Arenibacter algicola: one gene and its partner. Each later gene encodes a partner of the first gene's protein in a complex. Links are inferred from orthologs where the notes say so. Each region holds a gene or a part of one and is shown on either strand. Other genes may lie near its edges.

Region 1 (11,741 bases):
AATCGTTCATAGAGGAAACGCAGAGTGTATCCTTGTAATTCTTGGCGGCCGCACGTATTAAAGAGATACCGCCTATATCTATTTTTTCAATAATATCCTGTTCTGAAGCTCCACTGGCAACAGTTTTTTCAAAAGGATAGAGGTCTACAATGACTATATCCAATTGGGGAATTTCAAATTCCTTCAATTGTTCCTGATCACTTTTATTGTCCTGACGGTTCAAAATACCACCAAATACCTTTGGGTGCAATGTTTTAACCCTACCGCCCAATATGGACGGATAGCTTGTAACGTCCTCCACGGGTACTACATCAATCCCTAAATCCTTAATGAATGTTTCGGTGCCGCCTGTAGAATAGATGGTAATTCCCAATTCATTAAACTTTTTTACCAATGGTTCTAGGCCATCTTTATGAAAAACAGATATTAAGGCTGAGGAAGCTTTTTTAGTGGTACTCATTTTGTTGTGATTGTTGTTATGGATTATAAGGACACAAAAGTAATTTTTTTGTGCTTAAAAATCAGCACGTTTATTAACAATCGCCCTAAAGTTTTAAAGAATTTTTGACACCTCTTGGTTTACGAATTCCAAAAAGCGCTCGTCCTCTTCGGAAAATGGGTCCGGAGTGTTGGAATCTATGTCGATTTGGCCAATATTTACACCTTTTAAAAATAGCGGAATTACTATTTCCGCCTTAACGGTTATACTACATGCTATATAGTTGTCCTGGGCCTTTACATCCGGAACTACAAAGTTTTGGTTGGAGACTGCTACCTGTCCGCAAATTCCTTTGCCAAAAGGAATTATGGTGTGGTCTGTAGGTTCCCCGGCATATGGACCCAGTTTAAGCTCTTCCTTATCCCCGTTTCTGAAATAGAACCCTACCCAATCGTAATGGGGGACATTCTCTTTTAACAATTCGCAAATGGCCTGCATTTTTTCGGTTGTACTATTTTGGGTACTGTTTATAATTCCCGAAACTTTTGGTCTTAGTGTGCTAAGCATGTGATAATTTTTTGCAAAAATAGGGCTATTTATAAAGCCTTTGGACCATAAGCTATTGAAACTTATGATCTGTTGTTGATCTGGACAATTTTTGCCCTAAATTTTAGTTAATGTTGTAGAAGGAAAATATAGAGTTGTAACTTTTGATTATTTTTGCCTTGATGAAAGTAATGATCCATAAAATATTGGCCCTGTTAATGGCATTTTTTATGCTGGTCTCCACCGTTTCCTGGACCGTGGAGAAGCATTTTTGCTTTGGCTACTTGGTTGATATTGCTTTCTTTCATGAAGCGGACACATGCGGGATGGAAAGGCCTTTGTCAAAAGATAATGTAGCCCTTAATAAAGATTCCAATAGTTGCTGTAGTGATGAAATTATTTCGGTTCAGGGACAGGACGAATTAAGTATTTCCTATGATGACCTTAGTTTGGGTCAACAGTATTTATTGGTGGCCATTACTTCCTATTATTTAAACTTATTTCAGCCAAGGGAGCAGCGCTATGTTCCCCATGCCGATTATCCACCGCCCATACTGGTAAAAGATATCCATGTCTTGGACCAAGTTTTTCTCATTTGATTTTTTTATTGGTAGTGACCTCGGTTTTCCATTTTGTGTAATTGGAGAATTCGATGGTTTGTTGATTTCAATTATCTACTAATATTAAAATATATCAAGTGAAGAATTTTTTTGTAAGTATGTTTTTATGGCTTCCATTATTGGCCATCTCCCAGAACAATATTGAGGGTATGGTCATGGAGGACAATCCTGAAAATAGGCGCCTGGGTCTAGCGGGAGCCAATGTTTACTGGTTGAATTCCCAGACAGGTACCATTACCAAGACGGACGGGAGCTTTGCAATTCCATTCAAAAAGGAGAATAACCAACTGGTCATCAGCTATGTGGGATTTGAGTCGGACACCTTGTTCATTGATTCCCCTAAAACGGTAAATCACTGGCTAAAACCCTCCAATGCCTTAAACGAGGTGGTGGTTAAAAAAAAGCGGGATGCCGTACAGAAATCCTATTTTAGCCCACAGAATGTGGTTACCATTAATAGTGCCGAATTACTAAAAGCGGCCTGCTGCAATCTCTCCGAGAGCTTTGAAACCAATCCGGCCATAGATGTTAACTTTTCTGATGCCTTGACCGGTACCAAGCAAATACAAATGTTGGGACTTACCAGTCCTTATTTATTGATTACCCAAGAGAATATCCCAATGGTACGGGGTGCCTCCCAGGCCTATGGACTTACCTTTACCCCTGGAACTTGGGTAGAGAGTATTCAGATAACTAAGGGGGCGGGCAGTGTGGTCAATGGCTACGAAAGTATTTCTGGTCAGATAAATACGGAATTGGTAAAACCCTTAACGGATAAGGCTGTATTTGTTAACGGGTATGCCAATTTGAATGGCAGGTTAGAGTTAAACACCCATTTGAACAAGCAGTTGACTGATAATTGGAGTACAGGACTTTATCTCCATGGCAACCGAAGGGATGCCAAGGAAGATGGTAATGGGGACGGGTTTTTGGACGCGCCCTTGGGCAATCAAATTAATGTTTTGAATAGGTGGCAATACCAAAACCCAAGTACCGGTTGGGTTAGTTTTATCAACCTTCGTTTTTTGAATGATGAAAAACAGGTGGGACAGACAAATTTTGTGCCCGGCACTGATAAATTCACTACCAATTCATGGGGAGGTGAAATAAATACCAGAAGGTTTGATACTTCGTTGAAATTGGGTTATGTTTTTCCAGAGCTACCCTTTCAGAGCCTTGGTTTTCAAACGGCCTACAATATCCATAAACAGGATTCTTATTTTGGTTTTAATGAATATAATATCGATCACGAAAGTGTCTACTCCAACTTACTGTTCAACTCCATAATTGGAGATACCAAGAGCAAATTTAAAACAGGCCTTACCTTTGCTTATGATGGCTATGGGGAAATGGTGAAAACTCAAGATTATTCGAGGGTGGATAAATCTATTGGAGCCTTTTTTGAATATAGTTATGACAATTTAAAAGAATTGAGCTTAACTGCGGGCATAAGGGTGGACAACCACAATAATTTAGGCACTTTTGTTACGCCCAGATTGCACCTGCGCTATATGCCATGGGATAGAGGGAGCTTCAGGGGGTCTTTTGGCCGTGGAAAACGGGCGGCCAACATCTTTGCGGAAAACCAACAATTATTTGCCTCCGCAAGACAGATAAGGGTTCTTGGGGATGATAGCAGTATTTATGGGTTGGATCCCGAAGATGCGTGGAATTACGGTGCCAGTTATATACAGGGATTTAATTTGTTCGGTAGAACAGGAAACATAACATTGGATTATTACGTTACCAACTTTAAAAATCAAGTGGTGGTGGATTGGGAGAATCCTTTGGAAGTGTCGTTTTATAACCTGGAGGGAAAGAGTTTGGCCAAAAGCTTTCAATTTGAAATAAATTATGAGGCTTTAAAGAATTTAGAATTAAGGACGGCGTATAAATTTTATGATGTGGAAACCGATTACATAAGCGGCGCCCTGCAAAAACCTTTACAGGCCCAACATCGATTTTTTGCCAATCTTGGGTATATAACAGTTCCTAAAGAAAACGGGTCCCAATGGCGTATGGATTATACGGTTCATGCCCTGGGTAGGCAGCGTTTGCCATATATCGCGAATAGTTCCATGGAGTATTCGCCATCCTATAGTTTAATGAATGCACAGATCACTAAAGTATTTAACAACAAATTTGAAATATATCTGGGAGGGGAAAATTTGACTAATTTTATGCAGGATAACCCTGTGGTAGGTGCCGATGACCCTTTTGGTACCAATTTTGATACCAGCATAATATATGCGCCCATAATGGGCAGGATGTTTTATACCGGATTCAGGTATAAATTATAGTATTATTTAAAATCAATTATTCAACTTAAAAAGTAGAGATATGAGAAATATAATTTTAGGAGCCGTTTTTGCCTTGTTTACCTTATCGGGCTATGGCCAAGAGAAAAACAAGAAGATGAGTTTCGAGGTCAATGGAAAATGTGCTATGTGCAAGGAGAGAATCGAGGAAGCGGCCTTGGCCGTAAAAGGGGTTAAATATGCCTTATGGGATATTCCTACACATCAATTGTCATTGATAATCGATGAGCGAAAAACGAATTCAATGGAAATAAAAACCGCAATAGTTGGGGTAGGTCATGATACCAAGGAGTTAAAGGCTACCGAAGAGGCTTATGAAAGAGTGCACCCTTGTTGCAAGTATCGTGAGGACAATACCGATGATGGGCAGCATCATTAAAAAAAGTAAGTTGTTTGTACGATCCTACTAAAAAGAAAAAACCGCATTTGGTATTCCAAATGCGGTTTTTTTTATGGATGTAAATTTTAATATTTACATCATTCCTGGCATACCGCCACCCATTGGTGGGCCTGCAGGAGCATCTTCCTTAATATCGGTCAAGGCACATTCTGTAGTCAAGATCATTCCAGCAACAGAAGCGGCATTTTCCAATGCAATCCTTGTTACTTTCTTAGGGTCAATAATACCCGCTTTGATCATTTCCACATATTTTTCCGACTTGGCATCATAACCAAAATCTCCTTTGCCTTCCAAAACTTTGGCAACTACTACCGATCCTTCTCCTCCAGCGTTTTCAACGATGGTTCTCAAAGGTGATTCTATTGCTCTGGCAACGATTTGAACTCCTGTTTCCTCGTCAGCATTTTCGGTCTTGATTTTGGCAAGTACAGATTTGGCCCTAACCAAAGCAACGCCTCCACCGGCAACTATTCCCTCTTCAACAGCAGCTCTTGTTGCGTGAAGGGCATCATCTACCCTGTCTTTTTTCTCTTTCATTTCCACTTCAGAAGCAGCACCAACATAAAGAACAGCAACACCACCGGCCAATTTGGCCAAACGCTCCTGTAATTTTTCCTTGTCGTAATCGGAAGTGGTAGATTCTATTTGGGATTTGATCTGGTTAACCCTTGTCTTAATTGTTTTTGGGTCACCTGAGCCATTTACAATTGTTGTATTGTCCTTGTCAATTGTTATTTTTTCACAAGTACCTAGCATGTCCAAGGTAGCATTTTCCATTGTAAAGCCTCTTTCTTCGGCTATTACGGTTCCACCTGTAAGGATAGCTATGTCTTCCAACATTGCCTTTCTTCTGTCCCCAAATCCTGGTGCCTTAACAGCAGCAATCTTTAAAGATCCCCTTAATTTGTTCACTACCAAAGTAGCTAAAGCTTCTCCGTCAACATCTTCTGCAATAATTAAAAGAGGTTTTCCTGATTGTGCTACTGGCTCCAAAACTGGCAACAAATCCTTCATGGAAGAAATCTTCTTATCATATAGTAATATGTAAGGATTCTCCAAATCGGCTGTCATTTTTTCAGAATCGGTAACAAAGTATGGAGAAAGGTATCCTCTGTCGAATTGCATACCTTCTACAACATCAACATAAGTATCCGTTCCTTTGGCCTCCTCTACAGTGATAACTCCTTCTTTACCTACTTTTCCGAAAGCTTGGGCAATAAGGTCACCAATAGTTTCGTCATTATTGGACGAAATAGCGGCTACTTGTTTTATCTTTTCTGAAGAATCGCCCACTTTTTTGGTTTGTTTTGCCAAGTCTTCAACAATAACTTCCACAGCTTTGTCTATACCTCTTTTGAGGTCCATTGGATTGGCACCTGCAGCAACGTTCTTTAAGCCTTCTTTTACGATAGCTTGTGCAAGTACGGTTGCGGTAGTAGTACCATCACCTGCCAAATCATTGGTTTTGGAAGCAACTTCCTTTACCATTTGGGCACCCATATTCTCAAGAGGATCAGCCAATTCAATCTCTTTGGCTACGGTAACACCATCCTTGGTAATGTTTGGTGCGCCAAACGATTTACTGATGATTACATTTCTACCTTTAGGTCCCAAAGTTACTTTTACTGCGTTAGCCAATGCATCGACACCTCTTTTTAGGCCGTCTCTTGCATCGATATCAAATTTTATATCTTTTGCCATAATTTAATTTCATTTATCATTCCTAAGTAAAAAGGAATGAAATTAGTTATACTCTTTAGTTTGTTGTTTGGAATTATTCCCATCATTCAGGGAACAAGAGCAATATTATATAATTGCTAATATGTCGCTCTCGCGCATCATAAGATATTCGGTACCTTCAAGCTTAAGCTCAGTACCGGCATACTTACCGTATAGCACCGTATCGCCAACTTTAACGGTCACTTTTTCATCTTTAGTACCAGGTCCAACGGCAACTACCTTGCCTTTTTGCGGCTTTTCCTTTGCGGTATCAGGGATGTAAAGACCAGATGCAGTCTTTGTTTCGGCAGCCATAGGTTCTACTAGAACTCTATCTGCTAATGGTTTAATGCTAACTTTAGCCATATTATTTAGATTTTATGTTTTTAAGTTTGATTATTGTAGGCAGAAATTATGCCATTACCTTAAAACTGACACTTTGTTAAACAAAAATGCCAGCTTGTCACTTAAGCTGGCATTTTTTATATTTTAAATTTGTTTTTTCTTCTTACTGGGCACTGTCAGTAGTATTTGTACCATTAGTGGCAGGGGCAGTTATTGGTGTTTCTGGTAAAGCATCCGGCGCAGTAGTTTCAATAGGGTCGCCGTTAAGCAATTTCGAATCGGAATCACTGAAGCTTCCCTTTATTGCTACATTGGAAAGTAAAATTAGGACAACCAATATGGTTGCCAATGTCCAAGTACTCTTATCCAAAAAGTCGCCTGTTTTCTTTACTCCTCCAACAACTTGGTTGCCGCTTCCGCCAAAGGATGAGGACAATCCGCCACCTTTAGGGTTTTGCACCATAATTACGAGCATCAATAGGATGCAAACTAAGATGATCAGGACCAAGAATATTGTAAATGTCGTATTCATTATTTAATTATTTTCTTGTTGTATCTTTTCTACCGCTTTAATTCGGTCTGCAAAGAAACTACTTTTTTCTGGATATTTCAAACTTAAAATTTTATAGGCCTGAATAGCCTTTTTGTACTTCTTTTGTTCCAAATATACTTTGGCCAAAGTGGCTGTCATCAACTCGTTTTTATCAAAGCTAAGGGAGTCTTTTATAGGGACTTTTGCCGTGCTTTCTTTGGGTACAATTTTAGGGTTTGTTTCAATGAACTTATCGATTAGGTCAAATTTTTTCTTTTTTAGTTTATCTGCTTTTGGAGTTGGTTTCACCTCGGGTTTAGAGGCTTCTTTTTTCGGGGTATTGGGTTCGGATTTTGGCTTTGGTGGCTTGTGTGAAGTCAATTGAAGCCATTCCCCAAAGGAATATTTCTCTTTTTTGGTGAAATTTAAAGGTTTCCCGATTTCCAGTGTCTCTTCAGCTTTTTTTTTATTCTCCGAAATAGACTTGTCTATTTTTGGGTCTTTGGAGGAAAAAAGTGAAGGATCCAAAATGTCATCGGCGTCCTTTACCGTCCTTGGCAAGGGTTCGTCTTCCGACTCTTCTATTAGCGCACTTTCCTTTTTAAATTCCGATACGATCTCTTCGGAAATTGTTGGCGTATCATTTAAAGCAGTGGATTTTCCCAAAATAGAATCGGCGATTGTATTTTGCAGAAAATCTATTGAGGTAATAAAATCGAAAAGAATATCCCTATCTGCGGTATAGGCGGCAGTTAATTTAAGGGCGTTGTTGTATTTAAAACTGTTGAGATTCTTAAGGCCTTTAAGGTGCATGGCCCTTGCCGCTTGGAAATATGGATACTCTGCCAGCACATCTTCCAGTTGGTTGGTCTGCACAGGGGAAACCACTTCGTCTGGGTTTTGTAATAAATATGTAAAGTCCTGTACGTTCATAATTTACCAATCTGCCAATGATTTATTAAAAATGTCCTGGGTAATACGTTCAAATATAACCTGATGGGCCTCATCCTTAACACTCGCCAATTGGGAATTGGCCGGATAATCGTAGAAGAATGAAAATCGTTGTTCAAAATCCACATCCTCTTTGGTGTTGTTAAAGAACCTTACATTTACCGCAATGCTCAACCTGTTTTGCGCCGCGGTTTGTTGGGAGGTAGCCGACATGGGAGAAATTCGGTACTCCACAATTTCTCCTTCGTACAATAAATCCCCATTGGATTTAACAAGATCCAAACTGGTCTGATTTAAAATTAAATCCTGCAGGGCCAAGGTAAAATCCCTATCCATTCCCGGTTCAAAGGTAGATCCCGGATTTTGGGAAGCGTAGTTCTGAAAATATGGGACCTGGAAGGTTTTGGCTGTTCCCACATCGCCTCCGGTAAAGTTGTAAATACCACAACCAGAAATACAGCTTGTTAATACCAGTAGAATTATAATATTTTTTGCTTTAAACATTCATTAGTTTTTTTCTGGATTCTCTGTTTTTATTTTTTTGCCTACTGCCTACTGCCTACTGCCTACTGCCTACTGCCTACTGCCTACTGCCTACTGTTAAAGGTCGTACTGTTTTATTTTTCTATACAGCGTGCGTTCCGAGATGCCCAATTCCGCAGAAGCGGCCTTTCTTTTCCCTTTATTCCTCTCCAGGGATTTTTTAATGAGCTCTATTTCCTTGTCCTGTAAAGATAGGGTTTCTTCCTCTTGTATTTCCTCAGCGAAATGATACTTGTCTTCTTGCTGGGGAGTTTTGACTATCGGTTTTTCTGTATAGGGTTCAGGAAGCTGTAAAATTTTATTGGGGCTTTCCTCTTGTTCGGTATATTCCTCCTCCTCATCCCCGTAGATTTTTCGGATAAGATTTTCGTTTTCTTCCTGTACTTTTTCGCTGTCGTGCTTGAGCAGCTCCAGTGTCAATTTTTTTAGATCGTTCAAGTCGCTTTTCATATCAAAAAGTACCTTGTACAATATTTCCCTTTCGGTACTAAAATCGCCTTCTTTTTTTTCATTGCCTATTACGGCGGGCAAGTTGCTATTGCTTGAATTGGGCAGGTAACTATTTAAGGTGGCCAAAGTTATGAGCCTGCTTTCCTCCAATACAGAAACCTGTTCCGCAATATTCCTTAACTGACGGATGTTTCCCGGCCATCTGTACTTTAAAAGGAGTTGCACCGCATCGTCATCCAAGCGAATCGTAGGCATTTTATATTTCTGCCCAAAATCCGAAGCAAATTTCCGAAATAATAGATGGATGTCCTCTTTGCGTTCCCGTAAGGGCGGTATGTTGATTTCTACGGTGCTAAGACGATAATACAGGTCTTCCCTGAATTTTTCCTTTTTTATGGCCTCAAACATATTAACATTGGTAGCGGCCACTATTCTGACGTCTGTTTTTTGGACCTGGGAAGATCCTACTTTTAAAAATTCGCCATTTTCCAAAACCCTCAAGAGACGGACTTGGGTGGTAAGGGGAAGTTCCCCGACCTCATCCAAAAAAATGGTACCGCCATCGGCTACCTCAAAATATCCACTTCTAGTAGCTGTTGCTCCTGTAAAAGCCCCTTTTTCGTGACCAAAAAGTTCACTGTCTATAGTGCCTTCGGGAATGGCCCCACAGTTTACCGCAATGTATTTGGCATGTTTTCTATGGGAAAGGGAGTGTATGATTTTTGGAATGGCCTCCTTACCAACACCGCTTTCCCCGGTAACCAATACGGAAATGTCCGTTGGTGCCACCTGAATGGCCTTTTCAATGGCACGATTAAGTTTTACATCATTGCCAATGATTTCAAAGCGCTGTTTTATTGATTGAATCGATTCCATTATTTAATTGTTATTGGATAGCCCCAATGGCCTTCCTATTAAGGTGCCGGAGGTACAATCTGTAATTTCGACATTCACAAAATCGCCTATTTTATAGTTTTCCTTTGGAAATACCACCACAAAACTTTGGGAGTTCCTTCCCATCCAATCCAAATCGGATTTTTTGGAGGATCCCTCTACTAGAACTTCAACTGTTTTTCCAAGCTGTTGTTTGCTTCTAAAATGGCTGTGTTCCCTTTGAAGGGCAATAATTTCGGTGAGTCGTCTATTTTTTACCTCTTGGGGTACGTCATCTTTCATATTTCTGGCTGCGGCCGTCCCTGGCCTTTCCGAATAGGCGTACATATAACCATAATCATACTTAATCTCTTTCATTAAGGAAAGGGTATCCTGATGATCTTCTTCCGTTTCGGTAGGGAATCCTGTAATCATGTCCTGTGAGACAGTGCAATCTGGGATTATTTCCTTAATATTCCTCACCAGTTCAAGATATTCCTCCCTAGTGTGCAATCTGTTCATTTCCTTTAAGATCCTGTTACTGCCACTTTGCACCGGTAAATGAATATAATTACAGATGTTTGGATATTTTGCTACTACTCTAACCACATCCAATGTCATGTCCTGAGGGTTGGAAGTGGAAAATCGGATACGTACTTTTGGTTGCGCCAAGGCTACCATCTCCAATAAGTTCGAGAAATCAACAGCTGTGGCTTTTTGCATTTCCGACGCTTTTTCGAATCCTTTTTTCAATCCGCCGCCGTACCAAAGGTAGCTGTCCACATTTTGCCCTAATAGGGTAATTTCTTTAAACCCCTTATCGGCAAGGTCGTTTACTTCCTGCAGTATGGATTGTGGGTCCCTGCTGCGTTCACGTCCACGTGTAAAGGGCACTACACAAAAAGTACACATATTGTCACATCCACGGGTAATGGATACAAAGGCGGTAACCCCATTCGAATTGAGGCGTACCGGCGATATATCCCCATAGGTTTCTTCTTTGGACAGGATAACGTTTACGGCATTTCTGCCATCGTCCACCTCTTGGATAAGGTTGGGTAGGTCCTTGTAGGCGTCCGGACCTACTACCATGTCCACAATTTTCTCCTCTTCCAACAATTTGGTTTTTAGCCTTTCGGCCATGCATCCAAGAACCCCCACCTTCATGTGCGGCCTGTGCCGTTTTACGGCATTGAATTTTTCCAACCTCTTGCGAATGGTAAGTTCTGCTTTTTCCCGAATAGAACAGGTGTTGACCAATACCAAGTCGGCATCTTCCAATTCCTGTGTCGTACTAAAGCCTTCATTTGAAAGAATGGAGGCAACAATTTCACTATCCGAAAAATTCATGGCACAGCCATAGCTTTCTATGTATAGTTTTCTAGTGCTATTTTCTTTTTTAGCAAGGGTTATGGCAGTTCCCTGTACGGATTCATCTATAATCTTCTCCATTTTATTATGCATTCAACCTCATCTTTAAGAGTGTGCAAAGATAGTATTATATGGCTAAATATGACATATTGACAGTTAAATATTTATCAAAAATCCACGCAACTTTTTGGGTCAGGGGACATCTCACTAATGGTGACCCCGCAAAATTATATTGGTATGAGAAGGATGATTCTACTTTTGTTTGTGTTGACTGCCTTTGGGTTTATTTCCTGTAATGACGAGGATGACGGTAAATATGCGGAGTACTTGGTGGCCAAACCTTTAAAGATGAGTAAGGCCGATTTTAAAAAGGCCATAGATGTTATAGCTCCTATTCCCATGGATGAATCCGGAAAAATTTATGTTTACGGCCATTATATATTTGTCAATGAGAAATATGAAGGGGTTCATGTAGTTGATAATTCCGATCCCAAAGCTCCCCAGAAAATAGCCTTTATTAAAATACCGGGCAACGTAGATGTTTCTGTAAAGGGTAATTACCTATATGCGGATAGTATTACGGATTTGATCGTATTGGATATATCGGACATCAATAATATTAAAACGGTTAACC
Region 2 (11,740 bases), 380 kb from region 1 along the record:
ACCTCTTTTTTGTCACGACTCCAACCTTGGATTTGCTTTTCACGATAAAATGCTTTATCAATCCTATCATATTCCTCTACGTAAACCAACCTAACAGGAAGTCTCTTCTTAGTATGGTTAGCACCTTTCCCTGTATTGTGTTCCTTCAACCTTTTGTCCAAATCTACCGTACTACCACAATAATAACTCCCATCTGAGCATTCCAATATGTAGAGGAAACCTCTCACACTTTATATATAATTAAAACTGTTTTATCTCCAAAACGCATAATCTCTACCTCTCAATCTAGGACATTTCCCCGGTGGCTGAGCCTGCCTGTATCCTATGGTTAAAACAAATTTTTTCTCATAAATTTTTTCTATAGTTCAGGATATATACCCCATGGTGTTGACATACGGTGTCCCTCTTACCACTACTGCAAATGCCCTGGCCAATAATTTGTTTCTTATTATATTCAGGGTACTCATTTTATTTTTTCCCGCATCTATTCTTCGGGTATAATAGGCCTTCATCTCTGGATTACATTGAATGGCGGAACCGGCGCAAAGATTCAGCAATGTCTTGCCTTCCTTATTGGCCAGTTGGCTTACCTTGGTCCTTCCCCTTATACTGGTCCCCGATCTGTTGGGAAAAGGGGCAATGCCACAATAGGAGGCGAATTTCCTCCACGATTTAAAAGCTGTGAAGCCAACGGTATGAACGATCATGAACCGGGCCGTTACCGCTCCGATGCCCTTGATGCTGACCAATAACCGATATATAATCTGCAGTTCTGGATCCTGCTCGATAAGCCTATCGAGTTCTTTTTCTATTTTGGTTATCTGCACATCCAGTACCCCGATAATATCGCGCTGTACCTGTAGCAATATGGGCCCCAGATCATTGTTCAGCACTCTTATTTGTTCCCCTAGAGTGGCAATATGCCCTGCGCGCTGTGAAACCAGTTTTCTGCGCATGGACATCAACCGTTTCAGGCTTATCAAAGATTCCTTTGGCATTTGATAGGGCCTTGCCTCTTCCCGGATGCGATATCCGTAAAGGGCGATACGTTTTGCATCCGCTCTATCATCCTTCCCCCTGGCAATGCCCAGGGACCGTTTGATCTCCAGCCCAGGGACCAAGAGAAAGTAATAGCCCTGTTCGCTCAGATAACGGACAAGTTGATGGGTGTAAAGGCCCGTGTGCTCAAAAACGAACAAAAGCTCATTTTTGGCCAGGCCACTAATTTTTATAGACCAATCCACCAAAAACACGATAGCTTCGGGAGTATTTTCAAAAACCTCTTGGGCCCCACTTTTGTGAAGGCAACAATCCAGTGTCAATTTACTGGCATCGATACCGATTACATCTTTTATTTTCATAATTTTATAATGTTTTAATATGGTTGCCTAAACTAAGACCTTTAAAAGATCTGGCTGAAATCCTATATGGTTCTTGGCAACCGGTTAGAAGAACGGGGACTGATACAGGCAATAGGTCACAAACCTTTGCGGCAGGAAAGTTCACCCCGTTCTTTTTTGTTTTACATTAAATTTATGAACATTTTAAAAGTTATGAGTCTCCCCCGGACCCCCTCTTTTCAACATTATTATAGATTATATTTATAATACAAATCTAAAGGTCGGCAGACAGGCGGAGCCGAAGCCACATTCAAATTCTTTCCCTTTCAACTCTAACCGATTTCGACTACGCTCAATCCACAGCATTCCTTGGTGGCTGAGCCACAAAACTTATCCTTTTTCCGCAATACGCAATATATCCCCAAAAACACCTCTGGCAGTTACCGCAGCTCCAGCACCTGCGCCTTGTATAACCAATGGATGCTGCCCATAAGACTCCGTATATATTTCAATGATGGAATCGGACCCCTTTATCTGTCCGAGCGCGCTTTCTTTGGGAACCGAAATCAACTTTACCTCCAATTTCCCTTTTTCCTTCTGTAGGTCACCGGATAGATCCCCTACATAACGCAGAACATGATCTGGTTTTTGTGAATTCTTTATCTTGCTAAACTTTTCATCCAAGATATCCAATCGCTCCAAAAAGCCCTTTACATCACCATCCTGCAAAGATTCCGGGATTAAATTTTCAATGAGAATGTCCGAAAACTCATTGCTAAGATCCAGCTCCCTGGCCAAAATCAATAATTTCCTGCCCACATCATTGCCGGAAAGGTCTTCGCGTGGATCCGGTTCTGTATACCCCAAATCCATGGCTTCTTTCAAAATTTCCGAGAACAAGGCATCCTTTTCCGAAAAAGTGTTGAAGATATAGCTTAAGGATCCAGAGAACACCCCTTTTATCCTTGTAATATTCTCTCCTGAAAGATGTAACAATTTAATAGTGTCTATCAACGGCAATCCCGCACCTACATTAGTTTCATATAAATATTGCTTTTGATGCTTGGCCAGTTCCTCCCTCAGCAGCTGATAATAATCAAAGCGCAAGGTATTGGCAATCTTATTGGACGACACCAAGTCGAAACCATTGTCCACAAAATCAAAATAAGAGGCCACAAATTCTTCATTGGCAGTATTGTCTACCGCAATAAGGTTCTCCAAATGATTGTCCTTGGCATATTTAAATATATCGTCTAACTCGTAAGGTACTGCCTTTTTTTCCATGGAGCTTTTCCAATTTTTGGAAATGCCGTTTTTATTCAAAAGCACCTTTTTAGAATTGGCCACTGCAAAAACATTGATATGGATGCCCTTTCTTTTTTCGATGGTTTTGTTCGATTTAAGAATTTGATCAATGAGGGTCCCCCCCACATTTCCATGACCAAAAATGGCCAAATTTACTTTTTTGCTTATACCAAATATCTGCCCGTGTACTACATTTAGTGCCTTGTGCAAATCTGATTTCTTTACCACCAGACTCACATTTTTTCCCGAAACGGTATTGTTGAACAACAAGGGAACCACTTGGTTTTTAATAAGCGCATTGAAAGGCTTGTGAAAAGTACTCAAGTCCTGTCCTACGATAGAAATAACGGATACTTGATCTATAACGGTAATATTGTTTATATCCTGTAGCTTGAAATCGGTCTGAAATTCCTCTTCCAAAGAAGATTTGGCCAAAGCGGCATTTTTAGCGTCGACCACCAAACCAATACCTCTTTCCGATGACCCCTGGGAAATAATACTAACACTTATGTTATTATTGCCCATTGTCCTAAAGATACGGGCATCTACCCCTACCTTGCCCAATAAACCGCGCCCTTCCAAATTGATCAAGGCCATATTTTCAATAACGGACAAGGATTTTATACCTTCCTTACTGGTCTTGGCACTGATCAAGGTGCCCTCGTTATCGTTATTGAAGGTATTTAGGATCCGCAGTGGAATATTCTTTTCTATTAATGGAATAATAGTCTTCGCATGCAGAATGTTGGTTCCAAAATTTGCCAACTCATTGGCCTCACTATAGGAAAGTTCAGAAATTCTTTTGGCCTCTGTAACCAAATCAGGGTTGGCCGTAAATATACCATCTACATGGGTATAGTTCTGCAACTCTTCGGCATTGAGGTAATTGGCCAATAAGGCGGCGGAATAATTACTTCCGTTTCTACCCAAGGTGGTTGTTTCGTTAAGTTCATTGGATGCAATAAAACCAGTAGTGACAACTACGGCATCCAGATCCAATTTCCCAAACTCACTTTTTACATTTTCCTTGGACAGGGTCTCCAAGACTTTGGCGTCCCCAAAGTTGGAATCTGTTTTAATGAGCTGTCTGGAATCAATAAACTTGGCATTGACACCTCTACCAATTAGTAATTTGGTCACCAATTTTGCCGAAAGCAACTCTCCAAAAGCTAAAACCTGATCTTTTATTTTAGGGCTATAATCTCCCAACAATGCCACACCTTCAAATAACTTTACCAATCCCTTAAATTCCTCTGAGAGATTTACATTACCGTAAGCGTGTTGTTGATATTTTTCAAATTCTTCAAAATCCTTTACATAATCCAACCCCTTGGCCGCTTTGTCCAGCATCGCTTCCAATTCGTCCGTAGCCTTGTTCCTGGCAGAAACCACTACGGCAATATTCTCACCATCAGTAACCTTGTCGGTTATTATCTGAAGTACAGTATCCAAGCCCTCTCCATTGGCCAATGACTTGCCACCAAATTTAAGGACCTTGACTTTTTTAGATCTTCCATTACGCTCAAAAACTCCCTTTAGCAACTCCTCCATTTGATTGAATTCGATCAAGAAGGCATCGTGCCCGTGCAGGGAATGTATTTCCCCATAAGTGACATTGCTGTTGGCCTGGGCCAATTTCTTAAAGGTATCCTTGTTTTCCTGGGCAGTAAAAAAAAGGTCGGAATCTACTCCAATGATATGGATATTGGTATCACTATTCTGAAGATTAATGAATGCCTCTTCCCCATTTCTATTGATATCAATAGTCTTCAACAGTTGATTCATTAGTTTATAGGCCGACAATTGAAAACGTTCCTGTAATTTTTTACCATGGTGCGTTAGCCAACTCTCTACATTAAAGACTTTAAGTTCCTCGTTGGTGCTTCTTTTAAAACGCTCCTTAAAGGATTCCGGTGTCCTATAACATAGCATTGCATGCATACGCGCATCATGTACGGGCTGCTTGGAGTTCACCAAAAACTGCTCCTGAATCTGGCAATTGGCAATAAGCCAGTCCGTAGACTTCCAATCAGATGCTACCGGAATTAGATGCTCAGTTAAGTGAGGATCAATAGCCGCCATTTCCCACGCGATACCCCCACCTAAAGAACCACCTATAAGTGCATATAACTTACTTATTTTTAAGGCCTCCAGTCCCAGAAGGAAAATCTTGGCTATGTCCTTGGCAACAAAATCCTTATAATTATCTATTACAAAACCGTCGTACCCATTTCCTGGTATATTAAAGCAAAGAATGGTGTATTTCTTGGTATCTATACATTTGCCCTCTCCTATCAAGGTTGTCCACCAGCCATTTTCGCCTGCCACATTGGAATTACCTGTAAGGGCATGGTTCACCATTATAATTGGTGCGGAATGCAAGGGTTGGCCAAAGAGCTCGTAGGACAAATTAATATCCAAGGTTTTGCCGCTATAGGTAACGTATTTATTTATTGAAAGATGATGTAACATAGGTTGTTTGAACTAGTAATTTTCTTGAAAGAACATGGTCCTTTATTATGAAAAGACAAGGGAGTGTATTGATATTTCACATATTAATTACAGCACTCCCATATCAATTTGATAATGACTTTATAAGGAAATAAAATAATTTTTATGCTAAAACAGATTTATCAATGACCGAAAATGCCTGCACCAAATCCGCTTTTATATCTTCAATATCCTCCAACCCCACACATAATCGTATTAGATCTTTGGTTACTCCTGTAGCTTGTTGGGCTTCATCATCCAACTGTTGGTGCGTTGTACTGGCAGGGTGAATAATTAAGGACTTGGTATCCCCAATATTTGCCAATAGGGAAAATAGCTTGGTTTCATCTACCACCTTTTTGGCCGAATCGTATCCACCCTTAACTCCGAAGGTCACTATTCCACTTTGTCCTTTTGGAAGGTATTTTTTGGCCAAGGAATAATACGGACTGGTTGAAAGGCCTGGATAGTTTACCCATGCCACTTCTTTTCTATCCTGTAACCATTTAGCCAATTCCAAAGCATTTTCACTGTGTTTCTTGATACGAAGTTCCAAGGTTTCCAAACCTTGAATAATTTGAAAGGCATTAAATGGGCTCAAGGCAGCACCAAGATCCCTTAAACCTTCAATTCTCACTTTTGCAATAAAGGCTGCAGCACCCAAGACATCGTGATAAACCAAACCGTGGTATCCTGGAGATGGCTCCGTAAACTCAGGGAATTTACCACTGCTCCAATCGAAAGTACCTGCATCTACAATGACACCCCCCATAGAAGTTCCATTACCATTGATATATTTTGTAAGTGAATGTATTACAATATTTGCCCCGTGTTCAATTGGTTTTATCAAAGCACTTGTAGCTACCGTGTTATCCACAATAAATGGTATTTTGGCTTTTTTGGCCACTTCTGATATTGTCTTCAAATCCAGCACGTCCAATTTTGGATTCCCAAGGGATTCCACAAAAATAGCTCTTGTATTTTCCTGAATGGCATTGGCAAAGTTCTCCTCGTCCCCTGGCTCAACAAAGGTGGTTGTGATACCCAATCTAGGTAAAGTCACCGCCAAAAGATTATAGGTACCTCCATAAAGACTGCTGGAAGCCACAATATGATCCCCGGTTTTAAGCAAAACCAATAGAGCGGTAGAAATAGCTGCCGTACCAGATGCCGTTACCACACTGGCCAGTCCACCTTCCAAAGCCGCCAAACGCTGCTCTAAAATGTCATTGGTAGGGTTGTTCAGCCTGGTGTAAATAAAGCCAGGCTCCGATAAATTAAAAAGATTGGCCGCATGGTCCGTATTATTAAACACATAGGCGGTATTCTGATAAATAGGCACTGCCCTGGTGCCAGCTGTTAATTTTGTGTCATGTCCTGCATGCAAAGCGTTTGTTGAAAATTTTTGAGTACTCATGATTTCTTGTTTTTTATATTATTAAAATAGATAAAATAAAAAGCCAAAACAAATAATGCGGACAATGCAATATTATAAAATCAAAAAGTTAAAAAGAAAATCCGTTACAGAAGTAACCGTTAGTGTTATCTGCCATGGATACTGTAAAACAAGCCATAATAATTTGGCCCAGTATTTAGGTAGAATTTAGCACCTTCTTTAATAAATGATCAAAGGGTTGCTAAGGCTTCAAAGGGTCTATTCCCTCCACCTTTCTTGATAACAATTCAATAAGTGTTTGAACTTTAGGTTTGCAAATATAGGTATGGAAAATTCTTTTTTCCTAATCTTTTCAATAAAATTATAAATCGAAAGCTTCTTTCACCAAATCCACAGCATCCAATTTCTCCCAGGTAAATAGTTCCACTTCCTTTTCTACACGTCCGTTGTAAGGCGATTCAAACACCTTGATTATTTTTTTAGGGTCTTTGCCCATATGACCGTAGGCGGCTGTTTCCAAATAAATGGGATTTCTTAATTTTAGCCTTTCTTCTATGGAAAAAGGACGCATATCGAACAATTCGGCAACTTTCTTGGCAATCTCGCCATCACTCAAAGCTACTTTAGCGGAACCATAGGTATCCACAAAAATAGAAGTGGGCTCCACAACCCCAATAGCGTAACTAACCTGAACCAAAATTTCATCGGCAACCCCTGCAGCAACAAGATTTTTGGCTGCATGCCTAGCGGCATATGCGGCACTGCGATCTACCTTACTGGGATCTTTTCCACTAAACGCACCCCCACCATGGGCTCCCTTGCCCCCATAGGTATCCACAATAATCTTTCTTCCAGTTAGACCGGTATCACCGTGGGGACCTCCAATTACAAATTTCCCCGTAGGATTAATATGGTACTTTATAGTATCGTTAAAAAGCTTTTGTATTGCCACTGGCAATTGTTCCTTGACCCTTGGAATAAGAATAGAGATAATATCCTTCTTAATTTTGGCCAACATTACATCATCATCCTTATCAAACTCGTCATGTTGGGTAGAAACAACAATAGTATCTATACGTTGCGGAACATTATCATCGGAATATTCGATGGTCACTTGTGCCTTGGCATCTGGCCTTAGATAAGAAATTGCATCTCCTACCCTTCTCAAATCTGCCAAAACCTGCAATATTTTATGGGAAATATCCAGGGCCAGGGGCATATAGTTTTCCGTTTCCTTAGTAGCATAGCCGAACATCATACCTTGATCTCCAGCCCCCTGATCTTCTTTTGCTCCACGATCCACTCCTTGGTTGATCTCTTTGGACTGCTCGTGTATCAAGGAAATAACACCACAGGAATCTCCGCTAAACTTATAATCACCATTGGTGTAGCCAATTTTATTGATAACATCCCTCGCAATTTGCTGAACATCAAGATAGGTGTGGCTTTTAACCTCCCCGGCCAATACCACCTGACCAGTAGTGACCAAAGTTTCGCAAGCCACCTTACTTTCCGAGTCAAAAGCCAAAAAATGATCCAATAACGCATCACTAATTTGATCCGCTATTTTATCTGGATGCCCTTCACTAACCGATTCCGAAGTAAATAAATATGCCATAAATCCTTTCTAAATAAAAATTAATAGGGATTTGACGAAGCACACTAGAGAAGAGTGGATGTTACAGTTCCAATGGAACAGAACAACTTAAACTGCTTTAGCATTTAGTTATGCCGAAACTAATTCAGCACATGAGGTTGCAATCAGTCAAATCCTTCCTCGATATTTTTTCGCGTACAAAAGTACAAGAATTCTTGACGTAACTAAAAATGTTTAACAACAATTTTAAAATTGACCCTAAAAACCTATAAATCGTATTTTACGGTAAATAGGATATAACGGGGTTGAATGAAATAAGAGGAGGTCGTAAAAAATAATTCGTTGGTGCTATCCCTATTCAAGGTATCCGTTCCGAGTAGGTTGGTACCCTTTATTCCAAATTCCCAATGACTATCCCTTTTCTGATAACTGAGGTTACCTTCCAAAAAACTATAAGTATTGTCTATGGTGTTTTCTTTGTCCATATACTTATAGTAATCGTAGTCCAAGGTAAAAATGAAACTTTTTAGAAAGTTGGCGTCAAATTTGGCATAGGGTTGGTTGGTATAAAAGGTAGTATTCCTACCCCCATTATCGTAGTTATTTACGGTATATCTATAACCCACCTCCAAATTAGGGGCATTCCTAAAATTAGTGGCTAAAGAGGAATTATAGTTTTGTGTAAAGGATTCCGATCTCCTTGGCTGAAGGTCAATAATATTATTGGTAGCAGACCATGAAACATTTGCTCCCACAGAGGCCTTTATTTTTCCAAAAGTCCGTTGATATCTACCGTTGGCACTTAAGGATTCGTCTTCCAAATTGGAGTTAATGGTAGTACCAATCCTGTTTATTCCAATAATTTCAGAAGCACTTTTAAGTGCGTCTATTCGTTTCGTATAGGTAATATTTCCAAAAATATTGGTGAAATTGAACATATTAAAACTGAAGAAGTTCAATGATAGATTGTGGTTCAAAGCACTCTCCAAGTCCCTGTTCCCGGAATAAACCGAGTTGTAGTTATTGAGCACGTAGGCCTCCGCAAAGCTATTGACATCTGTAAAAGATCTTGATACCCTGTAATTAAATCGAATGTTTTCGGATTTTTTAAGTTGAACATTTATGTACAAATCCGGCAGCAAAGCGGTTAAATTATCCTCAACAGTAGTTCCCAGCTGTTCGTTTTTGGTACCGTATTGATGCAAGGTAACACCAGGATTAAAGGTGAATATCCCGGCTATCACCTTATAATGAAAACCCAAATACAAATCCGAAACATTATAGGTTACATCGTTGTTGAAGGCGCTGTCGGTAAAAGTCAATGGGGGGCCACCATCCAATATTTGAAAAATACCGGAATTAAAATTCTGATGGCTCTGTGTAGTACCCAGTGTAAAATTTAAATTACTCTTTTGGCCCGTTACCCAATAATAATCCAGCTTCGCGTCCACTTTATTGGTTATGGTATTATTGCCCTGATTAAGGTCATAGATACTCTGATCTTCATCTACCGGAAAAATATCGGTAAAGGCAAAATTATCCCTGATAGCATTATAAAATGGATCTTCATCCTGATAAATATGTTGGGCTTCAAAGGCAAAAATATTTTTTGAATTTAAAGTAGTATAATAAATATTGGCATTTTGATTCACGGAAATAGGCTTTTGCCTCTTAGTTTCCGTAATTTCATCAGTAATCGTGGAAATTGATATAACATTCTCAATTTCATCATCGTCAGATTGCTTCAAAAGTATGTCGTAATCAAATTGGAACCTGTCATTAGGCTTATACTTAGAACTAAATTTTGCCAATCCCAAATGAGCGGTTTGATCTGTAGACGTGGTAGCATCCTCCGTTTCGTTGGAGGAAATATAAACCCTTCTCGTTTGGTCTTCCATTAAGGTCCCGGTATAGGAATAAATACCAAATCCGCTCAAATCCCAATTTTCTTTGGGGGAATAACTAAAATTCACGGCAGCAAACTTGGTATCTATATTTTTTGCCCTATTGTTCTGAAGGCTGGAAAGTCCCAAGCCATCCCCTCCTATATCTATGGAGCTTCCACTTGAGCTGCCCAGATTTCTAAATCCTCCGGTAAAACTCTGGTAATCCCTTCTATTAAAGGGTGCTTCCCCAATATTATTGAGATCGGTAATAATATTAATACTATAATCAGGGCTATAAAAAAAGAGTTTTGGATGTGCCAGATAACTATCATTAGTACCATAACCCGCCGTTATTTCCCCAAACCAAAATCTCTTTTTACCCTGCTTCAACTTAATATTGAGCGCTACATTATCAGTATCATTGGTCAGGCCCTGCATTTGGGTTACTTCGTTAAAATTTCTCAACACCTCTATCTTATCCAATGCATTGGCCGGAATATTATCTGCCGCCAACTTTGAGTCCCCGTCGAAAAAATCCTTCCCTTCTACCATTACCTTGGTCACTTTTTTTCCTTCCACCTCTATTTGCCCATCATCATTTATTTCTACCCCAGGCAAATTGGCAAGCACATCCTTAAGCTTCTTTTCCGTACCTGTAACAAAGGAATCCGTATCATAGACTATGGTATCACCTTTCACCGAAATAGGCATCTCATAGGTAACTTCAACCTCGTCCAATTGATTGGTTTGTTCATAAAGAACAATGTCCTTATTTACATCGGCCGTAGGTGCCGTAAAAGAGAATTCTTCCGTTTTAAAACCCAAATAGCTTACGCGGACGTTAAAATTTGAACCCGCTTTTAAATTTAGTTTATAGAGTCCACTATGGTTTGTAATACCGTAAGATTCCAAGGCCTTGGTTTCTGTATTTATGGCAATGACATTTGCCATATCTACCCCCACTCCGGTGGAATCCTTAACAATTCCCGTAAGGGTAATTTCTTGACCCAAAGCTGCAGAAAAAGCAAAAACAGCTACTAGTACGGAATAAAAACATTTATTGTACATCTAAAAAAAATTAAAATATCTAATGGTTGATAATAAAAAAGCAAAGAACTAAGGCCTGCCACCGCCTCCACCTCTATTTCCACCTCCGCCGCCACCACGACGGAAATTCTCCCGCATTTCGGCCATCTTGTCCTTGGATATTTTATCATATTCCTCCTGGGTAACGTTCTTACCTTTACTTGGAGCCTTTATCTCCTTCTTCTCTGTTGGGTTGAGCACTAATTTTGTACATAGTATAACCGTAACATCATCCTTGACCTCCAGAATTAGGCCTGGTAGTCCCCAATATTCTCCTGGACCTTGATTTACCGGAACATCCGGGGCATACCAAGCGGTTATTTCAATTTCCTTTTCTGTAAATTCCTCCTCCTTATTTTCATCGTTGTCCGCTCCCCTACGAAAAATAGCCCTCATATTGGGCCTCTTAATGGTTCTGGTTGCTGTAGCCTTAAAAGCAGTATAATTACCGATCTGTTTTGTTTCTCCACCGAGTTTCCATTCCAAGATTGGCAATTTATCATCCACCAAAAAAATCTTTCCAAAAAGTTCATTTTTAACCAAATATCTACCATCCCTTACATCTTTATAATAATCACCTCCGGCTCCGCTCATCATTCCAAATCGCCCACCACCCCTTTGGTTGCCAGGCTGCTCCAAT

What was found.
Region 2: the proteins of groL (region 1) and metK are in contact, whole or in part, in a cryo-EM structure (PDB 8P4O), measured with the Escherichia coli proteins. The link is inferred for Arenibacter algicola from one-to-one orthologs.

What each region holds. Positions count from the first base shown.
Region 1 is NZ_JPOO01000003.1:2,102,753-2,114,493, reverse strand. What follows is about bases 3,711-6,577. They hold groL (chaperonin GroEL), read right to left. Parts: upstream 6,025-6,577; coding sequence 4,396-6,024; downstream 3,711-4,395. Other genes in these bases: secG (preprotein translocase subunit SecG), read right to left, coding at 6,551-6,577; U735_RS0119560 (co-chaperone GroES), read right to left, coding at 6,130-6,408; U735_RS0119570 (heavy-metal-associated domain-containing protein), read left to right, coding at 3,946-4,302; U735_RS0119575 (TonB-dependent receptor), read left to right, coding at 3,711-3,905. In the rest of the region: purH (bifunctional phosphoribosylaminoimidazolecarboxamide formyltransferase/IMP cyclohydrolase), read right to left, coding at 1-460; U735_RS0119585 (GAF domain-containing protein), read right to left, coding at 554-1,006; U735_RS0119580 (HYC_CC_PP family protein), read left to right, coding at 1,168-1,584; more of U735_RS0119575, read left to right, coding at 1,704-3,710; more of secG, read right to left, coding at 6,578-6,919; U735_RS0119550 (hypothetical protein), read right to left, coding at 6,923-7,852; U735_RS0119545 (LptE family protein), read right to left, coding at 7,856-8,374; U735_RS0119540 (sigma-54 interaction domain-containing protein), read right to left, coding at 8,471-9,739; tRNA (N6-isopentenyl adenosine(37)-C2)-methylthiotransferase MiaB, read right to left, coding at 9,743-11,188; U735_RS0119530 (LVIVD repeat-containing protein), read left to right, coding at 11,345-11,741.
Region 2 is NZ_JPOO01000003.1:1,722,884-1,734,623, forward strand. The notes cover bases 6,022-8,887. They hold metK (methionine adenosyltransferase), read right to left. Parts: upstream 8,150-8,887; coding sequence 6,893-8,149; downstream 6,022-6,892. Other genes in these bases: U735_RS0118010 (O-acetylhomoserine aminocarboxypropyltransferase/cysteine synthase family protein), read right to left, coding at 6,022-6,552; U735_RS0118020 (TonB-dependent receptor), read right to left, coding at 8,395-8,887. Outside these bases: U735_RS0117995 (GIY-YIG nuclease family protein), read right to left, coding at 1-227; U735_RS0118000 (IS110 family RNA-guided transposase), read right to left, coding at 366-1,361; thrA (bifunctional aspartate kinase/homoserine dehydrogenase I), read right to left, coding at 1,731-5,117; more of U735_RS0118010, read right to left, coding at 5,260-6,021; more of U735_RS0118020, read right to left, coding at 8,888-11,082; U735_RS0118025 (GLPGLI family protein), read right to left, coding at 11,131-11,740. UniProt on the Escherichia coli protein: Catalyzes the formation of S-adenosylmethionine (AdoMet) from methionine and ATP.